DNA from 3 places in the Pokkaliibacter sp. MBI-7 genome. Region 1 is predicted to be linked to each of the others. Evidence: predicted binding sites of a transcription regulator. Region 1 holds the regulator's gene; each other region holds the start of a gene.

Region 1 (4,950 bases):
GCTGCCAAAAGGTAGATGATCACTACGTACTGCGTGATGGCGCGACCGGATTATTCCTGGCGGCCAGTCAGTTCCCCAAAAATAGAGAAACTCGTGCCCCATTTATCCACGAGTTGCTACCGCATAAGGATGAAATCGATTCTAAATACCATTTCCTGTTAGATGCACCTGTAAAAGATCCGAATGGTAATCCCGCAATGGTTCGCTTTAGTCGCAAAGCTAAAGAGCAATATGTCATGACAGAAGTTGAAGGGAAGGCCACCGGGTGGAAAGCACACTATAAGGATGGTCACTGGGTAGTGGGCTAGTTGAAACTGCGGTGTGGAAACATGTCGGTTTCGGTTCATGCCTGTTTGAGTTTTTAAACTCGTTGATGGGGCGACTTTGTTGAGGCTGGGTCGACCCTCAATTTATTAGTACTGCCTACTTATAATATCCTTGGTAGGGTTTCGCTATATTCTTCATGACAAGTTTCTAGTGCTTCCCTCTCTCTATTACCATCTAACGTCATAAGTTGAGGTCGTGATCATGAGCCCGCTCTATGCCAGCAGGACCAATAAGAAATTATATTTTGCACGTCTGCATCTGGATGCTCTTGTCCAGGCTGGTAATTCTACGAGTTGGGATAAACACGCTTTAATCGAGTCATTTCATGAATCCGTTTTGTTTCATCTCTACGGTGCTTATCATGCCTTTCTGAGGGAGATTGCTCAGGGCTATAAGCTCCCAGCGGAGCAGGTAAGATCTGCTTTGGATTTGCATGATTTACTCGAGCAGCGAGGTTATGAAGGGCCAGAGTATGCTTATATTCAGCAGTTACTGGGTGAGTCAGATAGCTGGTTAAGTATGCTCATTGCTGAATATCAAGGCTGCTGGCGTGCGGTTGATAAGGCTGCTACAGATCAGCCTTCCAGCAGTTCCGAAATACACATCGTCCAGCTGTCAGCCAATCACGCTGAAGACGGGTACAGATACGAGCAGTTAGCAACATGGTTGCAGGCATTGAAGGCGTTGGTTGAGCAGGGGCGCGAGCAGCTCGCTGAGTGGTAAGGTTGGTCGTATTTGCTCATAGCCTTGAGGTTATGGTCCTGGCTGTTGCGGCTTACAGAGCGTTGGTTTTCCTAAGATTCAGTCTCACCGTTTAATAGACTCAATGAATGGGTGAGCTTCATGTTGGAGTTTTGGATAAGTGAGTGAGAAGTTAGCCAGCTTGCTGGAAAATACAAAAGTATTGGAAATTGTTGAGCTGGAAAATGGGGAAATGTTGCTGCAGCTTCATGATGAAGATGAGGTTTTACCTCTAATCAAACTTCAGGTAGTGAGTGAGATGCGTGATTTTCTGGGTGAGCAATACCTGGAAATGGCCAGAGGAATGTTGTCATCAGGCGTACAAGCGTTGACTGAGAAGTTAGCGGAAAGGCAGTCTGCAGAAGTTGATTCGGAAGCGCCTCGCATATTGCATTAAGGTCGGAGCGGCTAAGCGCTTTGTGACGGGCTTGGTGGCTTGTTTGCTGAAGAGCTGTGCAGAATTAGATAGTGCCTCTATGCTGGCTAAGCCCACTGCCAAACATATGAGGCTTTTTAACTAGTTAAAGACGTCACTTATTTATTCTCATAAATCATCAAGCTAACGTCTAAGTTACTGATGAGTCTTACGTGGCATGCTTTTCATTAGGTTATGTGACATGCATCGCTCAGAACGAATCCATCTGTCCGAGTCACCGTCTTCAGTTGTCATTAAATGCCATTCACACGTTTATACAGGTGTTTAGCTGATTTAACGGGTGCGAATCAAAATGCAATGGCTGTCACCATCAAGAGCTGCTTGCTCCAAACCTTCATATTCCGCTGATGAAATTTCCTTTTCCGGCCAGTTGACAACAAGGTGGCAGTTTCCTTGGCGCAATGCTCGACGACTAAGATTGTAGACGTCATGGCCGCGACATGGTTTCAGCAGAATGCATTTGTTGAGGTCGATACCGACTGTGAGCAGCCAGTCCTTTTCCAGATTATTCGGGGGAGCTACCCAGGTAAACCAGCGGTCATCCACATTAAGCTGTGCCAGCATCGGCAGCAACCATAGTTCTTTGCCATCTCTCTGCTGATTTACCACGACTTCAGTTATACCTGCTTGGTTATGATTACCAGAGTATTCTGTGGTAGGTGGTAACGTCCGGATGTTGGCAATATGGTCTAGCTGCAATATTGAAGTGGCACGAGTATGGGATGACAGCATGGTTTAATTTCCTCTGCGAATGACGCCTACACCTAAACCTTCGATCACCAGTTCTTCAGTGGTGAGGTCTAACTCTATGGGAGAAAAGTCTGGGTTTTCAGCAATGAGTTGTACTGAGTGTCCATTGCGCTCAAAACGCTTTACGGTCACATCATCACCAATTCGAGCTACAACGATCTGCCCATTGCGGACATCCTGAGTGCGATGTACTGCGAGTAGATCACCATCAAGAATTCCAGCATCGCGCATGCTCATACCTTGAACGCGTAACAAGTAATCTGCTTTGGGGGAAAAGAAATCAGGTGGGACCTGGCAACGGTCAGATATATGTTCCTGAGCAAGAATAGGGCTGCCCGCTGCGACGCGACCGACTATAGGTAAGCCAGTCTCTTCCTCGGTTGAGGATTCATCATTGGCAGAGCCTGAATCGCTTGGAATGCGAATGCCGCGTGAGGCGCCAGCGATAATTTCGATTGCGCCTTTTCGAGCCAGGGCTTTCAGGTGCTCTTCTGCCGCGTTAGGAGAACGGAAGCCAAGCTCTCGTGCCAGGTCGGCGCGCGTTGGAGGAAAGCCAGTGCTTTCAATATACCGGCGAATGCACTCAAGAACTTCTGATTGGCGATGCGTTAGCTTAATCATTGTGATTTTATCTGTCTGTTTATACAGTATCTGTGATTATATACAGTCATCTCATGTTGTAAATCCAAAAGATGAAAATCTGACCAGCTCTGTTGGCTTGTAGTAGCACTGGTGGCAACGGACATACAAAGGGATTACCTATACAATGCTGGCGGAATGAGCCAGTCAGAATTGCGGAAGATGTTGCATGTTAGAAGAAAGCCATAAAGAGGCTATCCAGCAAGCCTATCGAGCTTATCTAGGGGCAAAATCTCTTCGACCCAGGCTTGGTCAGAGGCAGATGATTGGAACTATTGCGCGTACTTTTGGAGAGATCGAGCAAGATTCTGAGCATAACCGCATTGGTGGTCGGCACCTTTGCGTTATAGAGGCGGGCACTGGAACAGGGAAGACAGTCGCCTACTTGCTTGCTACCCTGCCGCTGGCAAAAGTATGGAAAAAGCAGGTTGTTGTATCTACTGCAACAGTTGCTCTGCAGGAGCAGATAACGCAAAAAGATCTGCCGGACTTGAAAGCTAATGGTGGTATGCAGTTTTCCTACGCTCTGGCGAAAGGCAGGGGGCGCTATCTCTGTCCAAGTAAGCTGGAGCGTCTGACAGGAGCGACAAGCGACCCGACGTTGGCATTGTTTGAACAGGATGCTCTGAACAATAAAGATGCAGAGGGTGAGGATTGGCAAAGTCTGATGCAGGTCTGGTCATCTGGTCAATGGAACGGTGACAAAGATAATTTACCCAACCCGTTGCCAGACAGCAGTTGGAGTAAGCTCACGACTGATCATCAGCAATGCACTCGCCATCGTTGCCAGTTTTTTAGTCAGTGTCCATTTTATCGTGCCCGACAGGAGCTTGAGGACGCAGATTGTATCGTCGCAAATCATGACTTGGTGCTGGCAGATCTCTCCTTGGGAGGGGGGGTCATTTTACCTGCTCCAGCCAAGACCATTTATGTATTTGATGAAGGCCATCATTTGCCTGACAAGGCGCTTGGGCACTTTACTTTTGCGATGGCTGTGCGCTCAACCGATCGATGGTTGAAGCAGCTGAACAAAAATATGGCATCAATGGCTGCGCAGTTAAGACTGACAGGCGATATGGTCAAGGCTGTGGAGCAGATTCCTTCCGAAGTGAGAACCCTTGAGCAGGGTTTGCTATACCTTAATGAATTGATTGGCAGCACTGTTACGTGGGGTGATGATAGCGAGTACAGCTCTAATGTATACCGTTTTGCTGAGGGGCGTGTGCCGGAAGAGCTGCGTGGCTTATGTGATCAGTTACGGCAAGGTTGGGGCGCACTGCAAAGTCTCGTTGATAAACTGAGTCGCGGCATTCAGCAGGCGATGGGTGGGGAATATCCTGATATATCTGCCAAGGAAGCTGAGGCCTGGTTCCCTATCATTGGGCAGATGCTTGCGCGTATTCAGGAGGCTCGGGCGCTGTGCACGAGTTACAGCGAGCATGATGCAGAAGGCGCTGTGCCATTGGCTCGGTGGGCAGAGAAGCTCGACTATCAGGATATATTGGATACTAATTTATGCTCCAGTCCGATACTGGCGGCAGAGCGTTTACGTCAGGTGCTGTGGAATAGATGTTTTGGCGCTGTAATATGCTCAGCAACATTAACAGCATTAAACAGGTTTGATCGCATTATGATGCGCGCCGGCTTGCCAAGTGATGCAGCTTATGAGCGAGTGCAGAGCCCATTTAATCATGGTGATGCTGCTGAGCTGTGGGTTCCTCTCATGCGTAATGAACCTACGCGAGCGCAGGAGCATACCGCCGAGCTGGTCGAGTGGCTGAAGCAAAACCTCAACCTGAATGAAGGGTCGCTAGTGCTATTCAGCTCTCGCAGGCAAATGGAAGAGGTGCTGGAAAAAATCGGCAAGCCCTGGGCTGATCTGATCCTTGCCCAAGGTACTTACAGCAAGCAGGAAGTCTTGAGGTTACATCGCGAAAACCTGGATGAGGGGCGAGGTAGTATTTTATTTGGGTTAGCTTCTTTCGCAGAAGGTATTGATCTGCCGGGAAAATACCTGACTCATGTTATCATTGCCAAAATTCCGTTTGCGGTGCCTG
Region 2 (4,950 bases), 1.4 Mb from region 1:
TCAAACAGCTCACCAGCATCGGCGACTATCTCAACCTGCCCTTGATCCGCTTCAAGGAAAACCTGCAACAGGCAGGCGGCATCATGGCTGAACAGATCCTGCAACTGATCAGAAGCAGTGAACAGCCGGAGCCCCTGCCCGTGCTTACTCACTTGCAACTACCGCAATAACGGACGCCCACAATAAATCCAATATCAGCCTCTGGAGACCTGCACCATGAGCCTTGATCCCGAACAGTTCCGCCCTCGAATTGCTGAAGCCAAACGCCTGCTGAAAGCACAGATCAGTGACCTGCCAGAACGCTTTGCCGCCATGACGGCCCGCATCCAGCAGCAGGTAGAGGACATCCAGGCCTGCGTCGCCAGCGGGGAATCCCCCATTCCGGTGGTGAACTTTGCCGACCTGCAGGAGGAAGGCATGGATGAACTCAAGACCCGCATTCGCCGCCGCGGCTGCGTGGTGGTGCGCAATGTGTTCCCGCGTGAACAGGTGGATGAGTGGAATCGTCAGTTGATGGAGTACGTCAACGAGAATGACTATTTCAGCAAGGAAGTCGAAAAACGCGGGCTCGACAACTACTTCAGTGCATTAGCCAGCGGCCGCCCGCAAATTTTTGGCCTGTACTGGTCCAAACCACAGGTAATGGCACGTCAGTCGGAGCAGCTGGCTCTCACCCGCCGCTGGCTCAACCGGCTGTGGACTTTCGAATATGACGGCCAGCAGGTCTTCAATCCTGATCAGGAATGCAGCTACGCTGATCGTGCGCGCCAGCGTGAACCCGGGGACAAAACACTGGGTCTGTCACCTCATGTCGATGGCGGCACTATTGAACGCTGGATCGAACCCAGCTACCGCCAGGTCTACCGCCATGTATTCGGTGGCGATCTGGCAGCCTACCAGCCGTTTGACTCGCTGTACCGCACCGAAGCCGTGGAGATCCCCTCACCGGCCGTCTGCCGCATGTTTCGTACCTATCAGGGCTGGACGGCCATGAGCCAGCAAGGTCCGGGAGATGGCACACTGAACCTCGTCCCCATCGCAGATGCCATGGCCTGGATGCTGCTGCGGGCACTGCAGGATGATGTGCCAGACGATGAGCTCTGTGGCGCCAAAGCCGGCCGCGCCCTGTCCGTTACGGAAAAGTATCATCAGCTGTTGCTGCAGGCCTTTGTGCCTATCCCAACGGTTTATCCCGGCGATACCGTGTGGTGGCACCCGGATGTGATTCATGGTGTCGAAGATCACAACAAAAGCCAGGGCTACAGCAATGTGATCTATATAGGCGCCGCTCCCGACTGCCAGAAGAATCGTGACTTCCTGGCGCTGCAACGGCCCGCCTTTGAAGCAGGTAAATCCTCCCCAGACTTTGCTCCGGAGAATTACGAAGTGGACTTCACTGGCAGAGCCTTGCCTGACGACCTGACAGAACTGGGCAAACGGCAAATGGGCTATTAGGACGTCTTCACGATGTGCTTCTGGCGCCTGCATACAAAACATCACTGAATGCACCATGAGGCTGTGGATGCCTCATGGTGCAGCCCTTTCCTGCAATAGTCCCTTCCTGCAGTACCTTTCAGTGATATTTACTGCCATTCAAAATCAAAAACTTACCGAAATACTGTTTTTTCATACAGTGTTTTTATCCTTTCCATCTTTTCTCGCCCATCAAACCACTGTATAAATACACAGCCAACACAGTAATTCGTCGTTTCTGTCTAAACATTCAATGAGGTCAGCCATGATGCATGAGATCACCTTGCTGGGACGTAGCGGTTTCTTCAGGAACCTGGGCTTGTCATTGCTGTTCAACCATAGCGGTTCGCAGCCACAACGTGAGACAGACAAAAACATGGTGACCGAGGGTTACGCCAGCCTGCCAGAACGTGATGGACAGAGCGTTGATCACCCGCTTGATCTGAATGAACTCTGTGTGAAACACCCCACAGCCACCTTTTTCCTGCGCGCCAGTGGCGAGGCTATGCAGGGTATGGGCATTGCTCCCAATGACATTCTGGTGGTTGATCGCGCCTTGCAGGCACGCCATGGCGATCTGGTGGTAGTGCGTCTGAACGGGCAATTCATGGTACGCAAGCTGGCGACACAACCTCAGCTTCGCCTGTTACCCCTGAACTCCCGTCAGCTGCCGATCAGCGTCAACGATGGTATGGATTTGGAGATTTTCGGGGTGGTTGCGCATGTCATCCGTTCGATGCTGCGCAATTAACCACCCCAGACAGATGGCACCTTGTCAGGTAGCGCACTACCAGCCCATGACCCAGCGGCTGTTATGACCTAACCAGCGTTTGAGTAACAGAATCAACCCAACTGTGCCATACGTCAGGAACAGGAACAGGAACACCAGCATTCCCATGGACCAGGGGGTGTTATGCGGGATGTCGAAAGCGAAGACGTTATGCAGAAATAGCAGCCCGTCAGCCACCACCATCGACAGGAAGGGATGCAGGAAGAAGAGCGCAAAACTGATACGGGCGAGAAAGTGCAGATGATCTGCACCCGGTTTATCCACCATCCAGCGGCTCAGCTCCAGCAACAGTAAGCAGATTGCCATTTTCTGTATGAACTGCCAGTCCACACCACGGAAACGCAGCGGCGCATTGTGGTAGTTGCCCACATGAAAGAACACATAGGTCTGCATGAATAGTGCTACCAGTACCAGCACGGCACAGAGCATCAGTAATGGCTTCTTGTTGCGCTCAAACCAGTCCTGATACTGCGAGTACAGGATCCCCAGCAGGTAAAACGGGGTGAAATAGAACAGCGACTGTATCGGCCCGTTGTCAGCACCACGCTGGAGAAAAACCGCCACCACACTGCTCAGTGCCAGCAACCCAAGCTGCAGCGCCAGAGGCTTCTCGATATAGGCCTTATGCCATGGTGACAACAAAAAGGTCAGCATGATGAAAGGGATATACCAGTGCGGGAACAGCACGTAGCCATCGCGGAGAATCTTCCATTCAATTTCCAGCGCTTCGTCCCAGGTATTGCCGTGGATGAACAGCCATTCATTCATTTGCAGCACAATGGCGACAGCAGAAATCACCAGAAAAGGCACGAAGACATTCTGAATCTTCTTCACCATGAAGGAGCGATATTCAAACTGGCGATAGAACACCCGATGGAAAAAGAAGCCAGAAACGAAGACAAATACTCCCGTACCACCGCGCAGCAGGTTCTCCAGCAGTACCGGAAAGCCTTCGTTTGAGTTGTAGATGGAATGGCCTAATAAAATGTAGAGGATGGCGATGCCACGCAGATAGTCGAATTCAAGGATACGATGATTCACGGCTGTCACTCCATGCAGCACGAAAATGGATGGCAAAGGGCTGGCATCTTACCAACCCATTACCCAACGGCTGCGCTCTCCCAGGCAGCGTTTCAGCAGTAGCACCAGAGCCACGGTGCAATACATCAGATAGAGATACATCAACAGCGAGAAGCCCAGACTCCACCCCAGTGTCTGCGGCAAATGCACACCATAATGAGTACCGGCGTACCAGATGGTGGTGCCGATAATGACCGCGAAAATAGGATGCAGGAAGAAAATAGCGAAGCTGATACGGGCAAGAAAATGCAGGTGATCCGCACCGGGCTTACCCACCATCCAGCGGCTCAGCTCAAGCAACAGAATGCAGGCCGCCATCTTCTGCACCATCTGCCAGTCCACACCACGCCACTCAAAGGCGGGCTTGTGGTAGTTACCGACATGGGCATCCACGTAAGTCTGCATATAGACCGCCAGAATCATCACGATCCAGCACAGCCACTGGATAGCTTTGTCGTGACGATAGAAGCTGTCCTGATACTGGGAATAGAGAATGCCCAGCAGATAGAAAGGCGTGAAATAAAACACCGAGTGAATCACGTTGATGTTTTCTTCGCCGCGATGGATCAGTGCCGAGGCAATAAAACTGGCAGCAAACAGCGCCCATTGTATGGCGGGCCTGGCCTCGATGTACCACTTATGCACGGGTGATACTGCGAAGGTCAGCATGATGAAAGGAATGTACCAGTGCGGAAAAAGCACGAAGCCTGTCTGCAGGGTTTTCCAGTCTGCAGCGAGCACGACATCCCATGTTTTGTGATGGATAAATGTCAGCTCACCACTCTGCAGTAGCAAGCCCACCATCGACACCACCAGAAAGGGTACAAAGACGTTTTGCAGCTTTTTCAGCATGAAGTCCTTGTAGGCAAACCGAGGGTAGAAAATGCGATGAAAGAAGAAGCCAGAGACAAAAACGAAGACGCCCGTACCACCACGCAGCAGGTTTTCCAGCCATAGCGGGAATCCCTGCCCGGAATTGGAAATGGAGTGCCCCAGGACGATATAGATGATGGCGATGCCACGCAGATAATCAAACTCGACAATACGTTTTGTCACACACACTGCTCCGATGCGCCCAACCACCCCTTGGCGATTATTGCCGATCAACCAAAGGAATAAACAGCTCCCCCCGCGGGGAATTCCCTTACACTGTGTTACTCGACGACGAATACGCCCGAACCATGACATGCGCGCAGCATCACCCCGGATCACAGGCTCGCTGAATCCAGAGTAAGAAGAGAGCTTCAGGGAAAGAACGTTAACGTAAGAAATAGACAGGTAAGGGAGATACAGGAGGTTGTTTGAGTATGTGGCCTCCTGCGGGCGACAGTATCGCAGAATCCGCGCAGCTGTACAGGGTGGTACTCAACTTCTCCAGTTCATGCTGATCTATGCCAACCGTGGCATGAATGGAAACATTCAGAAGCCAGTCCTGCAGCGGACTGACAACGGGCACGCTATTGACGCAGGGTACAGCTGAGGAAGGACACCGTTGCCTGTGGTGTTGGCGTTAATCGCAGCTGGTGCCAGAGAAACAGGCTTTCAGAACTGGCCAGTAAAGTGTCGCGCTCCTCCGCCATGCTCCACATGAACGGGCCCGCATAGGA
Region 3 (4,950 bases), 280 kb from region 1:
TTATCGCCCGTGAAACCGGCGGCATCATCCCCAAGGGCCAGCATGAAGTACGCGAAGCCATTACCCTGCTGCAGCTGTCCTCCGCCATGCTGCTGCAACCCAACGGCCTGACGCTGCCCAGTATCCCGGGTCGGCTGTCCTACGCCCAGCGCGTTCCTCACGGTGTGGTCGGTGTTATTTCGCCGTTCAACTTCCCGCTGATTCTGTCACTGCGCTCCATCGCGCCTGCACTGGCTACCGGCAATGCGGTGGTGAGTAAACCTGACCCGCAAACACCGCTGAGCGGCGGGCTGATTATGGCACTGGCCTTTGCCCATGCGGGCCTGCCCAAGGGCTTGTATCAGGTCCTGCCCGGCGGTGTCGAAGCGGGTGAAGCCCTGTGCAATGCCCCTGAAATCGGCATGGTAGCCTTTACCGGTTCAACCGCAGCAGGCCGTAAAGTCGGAGAAGCCTGTGGCCGCAATCTGAAAAAAGTCGCGCTGGAGCTGGGGGGAAAAAGCTCGCTGATCATCCTTGATGATGCCGACCTCGACCTCGCCGCCAGCAATGTGGCCTGGGGCGCTTATATGCATCAGGGCCAGATCTGCATGGCCTCCGGTCGCATCCTGGTGCAGGAAAACGTGGCTCCGGCGCTGATCGCCAGGATCGTGGAAAAAGCCGTCCACCTGCCCGTCGGCGACCCAACCACCGGGCAGGTGGCGCTGGGGCCTCTGATCAACCATCGTCAGCTGCAACGGGTGCACAGCATCGTGCAGGATTCGATCGCCGCCGGTGCCCGGCTGGAAGCAGGCGGCAACTACGACGGGCTGTTCTACTCTCCCACCGTGCTGTCCAACGTGACGCCCGGCATGCGCTGTTTTGATGAGGAAATCTTCGGCCCGGTCGCCACTATAGTCACCTTCCAGAGTGACGAAGAGGCCGTGATGCTGGCCAACGACACCGAATACGGTCTGGCCGGGGCGGTGATCTCTGCCGATATCAATCGCGCCCTTACCCTCGGCCAGCAACTGCATACCGGGCTGCTGCATATCAATGATCAGACAGTCAATGACGAATGTATCAATCCGTTCGGCGGCTGCGGCAACTCAGGCAACGGCGGCGGTGTAGGCGGCCCGACCGACTGGGACAACTACACCCACTGGCAGTGGGTAACCATCAAGGGTGAGCCGACCCGCTACCCCTTCTGAGCACCTGTTCACCATCGGCTGCATCACGGCGCCTCCGCCCTGCACCGACGTTTTCCCACGACTGTCCATGAACAATAAAGAGAACAACATCATGAACCTGCACAACAAAACCCTCGTCATCACCGGTGTCGCCTCTGGTATCGGTGCCGAAGTCGCCCGGCTGGCCCGTTTTCAGGGTGCGCGGGTCATTGGTCTGGATCGCAATGCCCCGGCCATGACACTGGATGATTTTATTCAGGTCGATCTGAGCAGCACTGCACAGATCGACGCTTTGGTCGATGCACTGCCCGCCAGCATTGATGGCCTGTGCAATATCGCCGGTGTGCCGGGCACCGCGCCTGCGGATCTGGTCGGTAAGGTCAACTATCTGGGCCTGCGCCATCTGTGTCAGGCACTGCTGCCCCGCTTCACACCGGCTGCGGCGATTGTCAACATCGCTTCGATACTGGGGGCGGAATGGCCCGCCCGGCTGGAGCAGCACAAAGCGCTGGCGGCCACGGCCAGTTTTGCCGAAGGACAGGCCTGGCTGGATGCCAACCCCGTGCCTCAGGAAACCTGCTATCAGTACTTTAAGGAAGCGCTGATCGTCTGGACGACCCAGCAGGCTTCGCCGTGGTTCCTGCAGCACAACGTCCGCCTCAACTGTGTTGCACCCGGCCCGGTATTCACTCCGATTCTGGGCGACTTCGTTACCATGCTGGGCGAGGAGCGGGTGCAGAAAGATGCCCACCGGATGAAACGCCCCGCCTATGCCGATGAGGTGGCGGCCGTGATTGCCTTCCTCTGCTCGGATGCCGCCCGCTGGGTTTGCGGCGCCAACATTCCGGTCGATGGCGGACTGGCATCCAGCTACCTGTAACCCTTAACCGCAACCAAAACACAACGGCGACGATACGGTCTGGCCGGGTCTGGCTCCCCTCCACGCTCTGCGACCGTTCGCCGCTGCATGACACCCCGACAACAACAATAATTGAGGTTTTCCCATGCGTATCACTTCCATCGTGCTGGCCCTTGGCCTGGCAGGGCTGCCTGTTGCCGCTTCTGCCTACGATCTGCCTGCCGTCAATCTCGGCGGCACCAGTTTCTACGATGGCGCTCCGGCCCCCAACGGCCCGGGCTGGTACGCCATCGAGTATCTGCAGTCCATCAACTCCAAGCGGATGAACGACGCCGACGGCAACAAGCTCGGCCTGCCCAAACAGGACATCAACCTGTTTGTGCCTCTGACGCAGGTCATCTATCAGTCCGATCTGCACTGGGGCAATGCCTCTCCCGGCGTCACCGTGCTGCTACCCTGGGTCGCCGATGCCCGGGTCGACGACGGTCTCAACCATGCCGCACTGGACAGTCAGACCGGATTAGGTGACACCATCCTCGGTGCGTTTCTGCAGTTTGACCCCATCATGGGTGAGAACGGCCCGCTGTTCTCCCAGCGCATCGAGCTGGATGTCGGTATGCCGACGGGCAGCTATGACCCTGCCAAGACAATCAACCCCGGCAATAACTTCTGGACCATCAGTCCCTACTACGCCGCCACCCTGTGGGTGACGCCGAAGTGGTCATTCTCGGGACGGCTGTTCTACCTGTGGAATGGCAAAAATGATGATCCTTCCACCAGTCTCGGCGCTCAGCATGACAGTCAGGCCGGGCAGGCACTGCACGCCAACTTCACGACCGAATATGCGCTTAACTCCAACATGAGCGTTGGCCTTAATGGCTACTGGCTGAAACAGATCACCGATACCCAGGTGGACGGTGAAGATGTAAAAGGCCGGCGCGAGAAGGTCTGGGCCATCGGGCCGGGCATGGTCTACAAGCTCGGTCAGGAGGACTCGATGTTTGCCAACCTCTACTTCGAGCAGGATGCGGAGAACCGCGCGCAGGGCAATCGCTTTGTCCTGCGCTTCAATCACCACTTCTGATATTCAGTTGCTGTACCCGAGCTGCCGCCTTCCCCTCGGCAGCTCTTTTTATTTCCTTCTTGCAAAACGGCGCCGACAAAAATACTGTATATACAACCAGCCATTTTGAGTCTGCCGTGATGTCTGAACCTAAGGTGTTTTTCCGCCAGCCTGCCAGCCATTTACACAGCGACAAACAGGCCATGCGTCACCGTGGCGCACTGAACAACCCGCACAACCGTTTTCATGGTCAGTCACTGGAACAGGTGGATGATGGCTGGTACCACGATGCGGCAGAGGATCAGCCCTCCATTGCGACCGAGGTACGGCAGGAAACCAGCAAAAGCATTCTGTCACGCAATACCTCACCGGACATTCCTTTCGATGTCAGCCTCAACCCCTATCGCGGTTGTGAACACGGCTGCATCTACTGCTTTGCCCGCCCCAGTCATGCCTACTGGGATATGTCGCCCGGCCTCGATTTTGAAACCCGGCTGATCTACAAGCACAACGCCGCCCGGCTGCTGGAGGTAACCCTGCAAAAACCGGGTTACCAGTGTCAGGTTATCGCGCTGGGCGCTAATACCGATGCCTATCAGCCAATTGAATCCCAGTACCGCCTGACCCGCTCCCTGCTGGAAGTCTGTCGACGCTTCAAGCAACCCTTCTCGGTCGTGACCAAGGGTGCACTGATTCTGCGTGATCTGGATATTCTGCAGGAAATGGCCAGCGAGCAGCTGTGTGCCGTGTACATCAGCCTGACCAGCCTTGACGATACGCTGCGCAGCACTCTTGAACCCCGTGCTGCCACCGTTACCGCCCGCCTCAGAGTCATAGAGCGGCTGGCCAAAGCCGGTGTGCCCGTCGGCGTGATGATGGCGCCGATCATCCCGGCGCTGAATGATGTGGAGATAGAACGCCTGCTGCAGACCGCGGCCGGTGCGGGCGCGACCAGCGCCAACTATGTGCTGCTGCGCCTGCCGCTGGAGGTCAGCCCGCTGTTTCAGGACTGGCTGCAACAGCACTACCCGCAGCGCGCCGACCATATCATGAGCCTGGTGCGCCAGACCCGTGACGGCAAAGACTACGATCCCAGCTTTGGCACACGTATGCGCGGCACCGGTCAGTTTGCCGACCTGATTGCCCAGCGCTTCAGGCTGGCCTGTAAGCGTTACGGTCTCAATCAGCGCCGCCTGCCACTGGACTGCAGCCGCTTTCAGGCACCGGGACAAATGAGCTTGTGGTGATCACGTCACAGGGGCGAAAGCGCTAGCCCAGCTTGCCAAAGATCTGATAGCCGTTCTTGCCGTTGCGCTTGGCCTGATACATGGCGCTATCAGCATTCTGGATCAGCTGTGGCAGGCTGCTGCCGTGGTAAGGGTAAAGACTGATACCAATGCTGGCGCCCAGATAATAACTCCGGTTGCCAATGTGAATGACCTCGGTGACGTAGCTGCGCAGTTTCTCCGCAATCACTCTGGCCTGACTCTCATCCTCCAGCTGGGTCGCAATCACCATGAATTCATCGCCGCCGATGCGGGCACAGATGTCAGCACTACGAGTGTGAGACTGAAGACGTCTGGCAACGATTTTCAGCACCTCATCGCCCACACTGTGCCCGGCACTGTCGTTGATGGGTTTGAAGTTATCCAGATCAATGTAAATCACCGCCAGCAGCTGATTGAGACGGCTCGCCAGCGCCAGCGCCTGCTCAAACAGCCGTCCCATATAGAGTTTGTTATTCAGTCCGGTGAGCGGATCATGAAAGGCCAGCTCCAGCGCCCGCTCTTCGGCATCCAGCAAGCGCTGCTGAAACACCAGCAGAACCGCCATCAACAACAGCAGATACTGCGCCAGCATCA

The links. The regulator LexA, encoded in region 1, represses DNA repair genes until DNA is damaged. The targets are predictions, from matches to a motif close to TACTGTNTANNTANACAGTA.
Region 2: a site for LexA is predicted at 1,617-1,636, ahead of QCD60_RS20245 (S24 family peptidase). Genes of this name have one in related genera too.
Region 3: a site for LexA is predicted at 3,192-3,211, ahead of QCD60_RS25285 (PA0069 family radical SAM protein). Genes of this name have one in related genera too.

What each region holds. Positions count from the first base shown of each region.
Region 1 covers NZ_JARVTG010000002.1:1,503,291-1,508,240, reverse strand. Annotated here, with positions in the region: gene topA (type I DNA topoisomerase) at 1-308, shown strand, start outside; gene QCD60_RS26560 (DUF6586 family protein) at 529-1,050, shown strand; gene QCD60_RS26555 (hypothetical protein) at 1,190-1,465, shown strand; gene QCD60_RS26550 (SulA-like leucine-rich domain-containing protein) at 1,778-2,236, opposite strand; gene lexA (transcriptional repressor LexA) at 2,240-2,875, opposite strand; gene dinG (ATP-dependent DNA helicase DinG) at 3,063-4,950, shown strand, end outside.
Region 2 covers NZ_JARVTG010000002.1:140,731-145,680, reverse strand. Annotated here, with positions in the region: gene QCD60_RS20255 (LacI family DNA-binding transcriptional regulator) at 1-170, shown strand, start outside; gene QCD60_RS20250 (YbiU family protein) at 217-1,455, shown strand; gene QCD60_RS20245 (S24 family peptidase) at 1,739-2,224, shown strand; gene QCD60_RS20240 (acyltransferase) at 2,261-3,304, opposite strand; gene QCD60_RS20235 (acyltransferase) at 3,353-4,399, opposite strand; gene QCD60_RS20230 (hypothetical protein) at 4,801-4,950, opposite strand, start outside.
Region 3 covers NZ_JARVTG010000002.1:1,225,054-1,230,003, forward strand. Annotated here, with positions in the region: gene QCD60_RS25270 (benzaldehyde dehydrogenase) at 1-1,187, shown strand, start outside; gene QCD60_RS25275 (coniferyl-alcohol dehydrogenase) at 1,255-2,046, shown strand; gene QCD60_RS25280 (transporter) at 2,171-3,109, shown strand; gene QCD60_RS25285 (PA0069 family radical SAM protein) at 3,229-4,335, shown strand; gene QCD60_RS25290 (GGDEF domain-containing protein) at 4,358-4,950, opposite strand, start outside.